Regions from separate parts of the Rhizobium sp. A37_96 genome, predicted to be linked through region 2. Evidence: predicted binding sites of a transcription regulator. Region 2 holds the regulator's gene; the other holds the start of a gene.
What was found. The regulator LexA, encoded in region 2, represses DNA repair genes until DNA is damaged. The targets are predictions, from matches to a motif close to TGTTCNNNNTGTGTTCNG.
Positions count from the first base shown of each region.

Region 1: the regulator LexA is predicted to act here: its motif matches at 945-962, upstream of ACQZ6J_RS14595 (dehydrogenase).

Region 1 covers NZ_JBNWDS010000004.1:175,756-177,956, forward strand. Annotated here, with positions in the region: gene ACQZ6J_RS14590 (hypothetical protein) at 1-603, shown strand, start outside; gene ACQZ6J_RS14595 (dehydrogenase) at 1,048-1,254, shown strand; gene ACQZ6J_RS14600 (CopG family transcriptional regulator) at 1,264-1,590, shown strand; gene ACQZ6J_RS14605 (DUF2274 domain-containing protein) at 1,839-2,057, opposite strand; gene ACQZ6J_RS14610 (TrbI/VirB10 family protein) at 2,062-2,201, opposite strand, start outside.
Region 2 covers NZ_JBNWDS010000013.1:181,134-183,334, forward strand. Annotated here, with positions in the region: gene ACQZ6J_RS26260 (VOC family protein) at 1-332, opposite strand, end outside; gene lexA (transcriptional repressor LexA) at 752-1,474, shown strand; gene ACQZ6J_RS26270 (ComEC/Rec2 family competence protein) at 1,455-2,201, opposite strand, start outside.

The sequences.
Region 1 (2,201 bases), on a different contig from region 2:
TCCGATATCCTCGACACGTTGAACAAGTACGGCGTCGATGCCCGTATTTTTCCGATTATGTTTCGGACATTGTCTGATGACATCCATTTCTTCAGCGCAGACGAAATCAAACAGTTCGGGATAGAGCATCTCTCGCCCGATGCAGCAGGCAGCCAGATTTCGTCTGTACCGTCCTCTACCCCGACAATTCAATCAGCGCCTGCTTCGGTCAACGCGATGAGGCAAGAAGAGACGACGGCCAGAAACTTTGTCTCTGAATTGGTGAATTCCGGAAGCTTGCCGGCCAATCAGGCGGTCGCGTTCGCTTCCAGTGTTTATGCGGGTGAAGTCAACTTTTATGGCAAGCAAAAGAGATTGAGCGAGATACTCGATGACAAGGCCAAGTTTTTTGAGCGGTGGCCGAATAGAGTGTATCGGCTGAGACCGGAAAGCGTTGTGGTCTCCTGCGGCGGAGACCTTTGCCGGGTGACTGGCGATTTCGATTGGTATGTCAGCAGCCCACAACGCGCAAAGAGCCTCAACGGCACGGCGTCATTCTTCTACTCCCTGAGCATGAATGGTCGGATTCAAGTGGTTGCCGAAGACGGCAAAGCTCGAAAATGAAGAACCGATTTCGTTTTGGGTAGCGCGCGGGCCATATGCGCGCAAAGCCTGCTCTTACTCGGTCAAGATCGCTGATAGATTATCAGATGCATTGATCGAGTTTCTTGGCCATCCCTCAAACCTTGATAGAAAAGTCGCGACCACGGCCTTCTGGAAGTTGGAGATTGGAGAGATTTCGTTCTCGCAAGCCGGCTCGGCCACGCGGAGCCGTCATTTCCCATTGAGTATTCGGTCTGACAATCGCTCGGCCTCTAACACGATCTCCTGTCATGTCCCGTTTGCGAAAATGGAAAACCTTCTCAGCGCTACCAAGATCACATGAGCTTGACTCTCTCCCAGATGAGAACATAACAAGAACAAACGCAAGCTGCGCCCCGGCCTGAGTTTACCTATAACTTGATGATGACAACCGCCACGTTCCGGCGGAATGGAGACGTGCGTCCAATGAATGCTGAAGCCACCACATTGACCTCAGAACCGGAGCTCGATCCGATTGAAGTGATCCTTGACGCACATGGTGGCGATGCGAGGGCGGCCATCACCGACCTCGTGCAACGAATTCAGCACCTCAGATATCAGCTTACGCTCACCTCTGCTGTGATGAGCAAAGGCATGGTGCGTGGTTGGGAACCAAGTCTTGACCAGACCTGAAGGAGTGGAATGATGGGCAATACCATCTTTCAAAACGGAGACACACGCATGCCAAGGGATATGGCAGGTCAGCTTGATCATACAGCAGACCGCATTGGCGATGCATCGCGTGCCGATCTGCAAGTCATGCTGCGACGCGCGGCGCTCATGATCCGGAATGCCGCACCGATTGGCCTGGATGTCGAAACTGAAGAGGCCTTGCTCTCCATTGCCCAGGAGCTCGGGATGACGAGAAACGACATGATCCGCTACATCGTCAAGGAATGGCTGGAGACCAACGCATATCTGCCAGTGCGGGAACTAGATGAAGATGGAGACGTTGATTGGCATGCGTAAGGTCTGCAGCAGAATCGACGGGGTCAGGGCGATGCGGGAAGATCAAAACCGTAACTGATTTTTTTCACGTCCTCGCCGAAACGTGCCTGTCTACGGATGACCAACCCCGATGGGTTTGCAAGAAGGGCAATTTCTACCACCTGGGTATATATTTTCGCGTAAAATGAAACCGGCCGGTGGCATCGCGAGCCGAATCGCCGGCGGCAAATGAAGTGGCACTTCTTGTCCACCTCCAAAGGCATCGGCGATCATTGCGAACGCCGCGCCTTGGCAAAACCCCGATCCGTTGCCATGAACCGCTGCAACATCGGCACGATCAGCCGAATCGGATCCCCAATCGGATTTACCTGCTCGCTGCCGAGCAAATCGGCATACGCAACCAGATCCCGATATAGCGATCCGGGTAGCTCAATGCTCACCTTGACGGGTTTATTGTCAATGAACGGTCCGAGTTTTAATTTGGCCATTGGTTTAACCTCTATAGGGCTCCATCACGAGATCACGGGTGACGACAATCCGGACCGGAAATCCGGGCCTGATGGTCAGGGTGGGCGCGATCTGCAATTGGCGGCGGATGATCTGTTGTCCGGCGTCATTGATCGTATCCTGGC
Region 2 (2,201 bases):
GCCTTGAAGCGCGCGTCATCCGCAACGGCATCGTCCGTGCCGAAGACCATGGCGGAAAAGCCATCTTCGCCGACTCGGAAACGATAGGCCTGATCGCGCGCAACGAAGACATTCCCGTCGGCGACGCTCGTCTCGCACTGCTCCTGCGACGCCACGCCCAAAGGTTCGAGATAGGTCTTGTCGGCCAGGAAGACGCAGGCATTCTCCGTGCCGAAAGGATGGCGTGCGTCCGGAGCGACCGTAAAACCGAGCTTGCCGAGACGTTCGCGCGCCAGAGCGATGTTGACGGTCGGCAGCACGAGATGATCCAGCGGATGCGGCAACGGCGCCATGCTTTCTCCTTTTCCCTACGGGAGCAGATTTGCGCCCATCCATCATCGAATTCAAGATGGAAGCAAGAGACCGGGAGATAGGGCGACACCGATGGAACGCAATCTCGCAAACGTGATTGCTGATTCTATTCTGTAGCTGGCTTACCCGGCGTAATATCCCGTTCGTCGACGCGGGAGACACCTTGGTCAAGCGAAAGTGTCCTAAACGGCGCAAATTCAAAATTATCAATATTTATCAATACATTAAAACTGAAACAATCCATTGGCGCTTTCAGTCGGTTCATTCGACAGTGGTAATTATTTAATCGTCCGAACAAGGCTTTACCGAAATTTAAGTACTTGCGGAACACATATGGAACATATAGTGTCCGTTCTGGATTTGTTTCACGACTTTTTCTTGATTCTGGGGTTCCAAGACGATGTTGACGCGCAAGCAGCAGGAACTGCTTCTCTTCATTCACGAACGCATGAAGGAATCCGGCGTTCCGCCATCTTTCGACGAGATGAAGGATGCGCTGGATCTGGCATCCAAGTCCGGTATTCACCGTCTGATTACGGCACTGGAGGAGCGAGGCTTCATCCGCCGGCTGCCGAATCGGGCGAGAGCGCTGGAGGTGATAAAGCTGCCGGAGGCCTATAATCCGAGCCTGCAGCCGCGACGCGGCTTCTCGCCCAGTATCATCGAAGGCAGCCTCGGCAAGCCTCAGCCGGTCGCACCGCCCGCCCCGGCAAAGATCGCCAATGACGATCACAACGGTTCGGCATCGGTTCCAGTCATGGGGCGCATCGCCGCCGGTGTTCCGATTTCCGCCATCCAGAACAATACCCATGATATTACCGTTCCCGCCGATATGCTCGGCTCAGGCGAGCACTACGCGCTTGAAGTCAGGGGGGATTCGATGATCGACGCCGGTATTTTCGACGGCGACACCGTCATCATTCGCAATTCGACGACAGCCAGCCCCGGCGACATCGTGGTTGCTCTCGTCGACGACGAGGAAGCGACGCTGAAGCGCTTCCGCCGCAAGGGTGCGTCCATCGCACTGGAAGCCGCCAACCCGGCCTATGAAACCCGCATTTTCGGGCCGGACCGCGTCAAGGTGCAAGGTAAGCTCGTCGGCCTCATTCGGCGCTATCACTGAGCGGTGACGCCGGCTGGATCGGCGCGCCGAATTTGTCGGTGCGCCAATCGTAGGTTCGATGCCGCGTCCATGGTCGTTGCGGGTTCTCGAACGCCACGGAAACGACGGGTTTGTCGCCTGTGAATGCCATTTCGATGGATCCGGTTTGCCGCAATGTCGCGCCGGTTATCAGCATCGCCCCGGAGCGGCAATGATCCAGCCGCAAGCGGATCGGTGTCACGACGATGTTTGCCGTATCGCAAGCCGGCGGCAAATAGGCCGCGTTTTCTATGGTGACGAGCATGGCGCCGTCTTCGAGCATCGCCACGCACCATGCGCCTTTCTGGCAGGCGAAGCTTCCCTGCATCGTCTGGTCAAGCGCGTCTTCCATTGCCTTGCGGACCGCGTTCTGCTCCTCGGTGCTTAATCGCCGATGACGATCGGTCTTGCTGATTTGTGGAAGCCGGCTGTCGCGAGGAAGGATGGTGGGCGGCTGATGTTCGGTTGCAACCAGTGCCTTTTGCCATTGTTCGAAGATGAAGGCCTGCGGCCGTTCGCGATTGGTCGCCAGTATGTCATCCTGTCGCAGAGCGACCAGAACCCCATCCTCCGAGATCGTCAGATCCGGCTTCGGCACGCCGGGACCGAATGCCGCCGCGCCAACGGATAAGAGCGACAATAGTAGGCCCAGGTGGCGAAGCCGGGTTCGCAACATGCTCATGATCAGGAAGCCGGCAATGAATGTCGG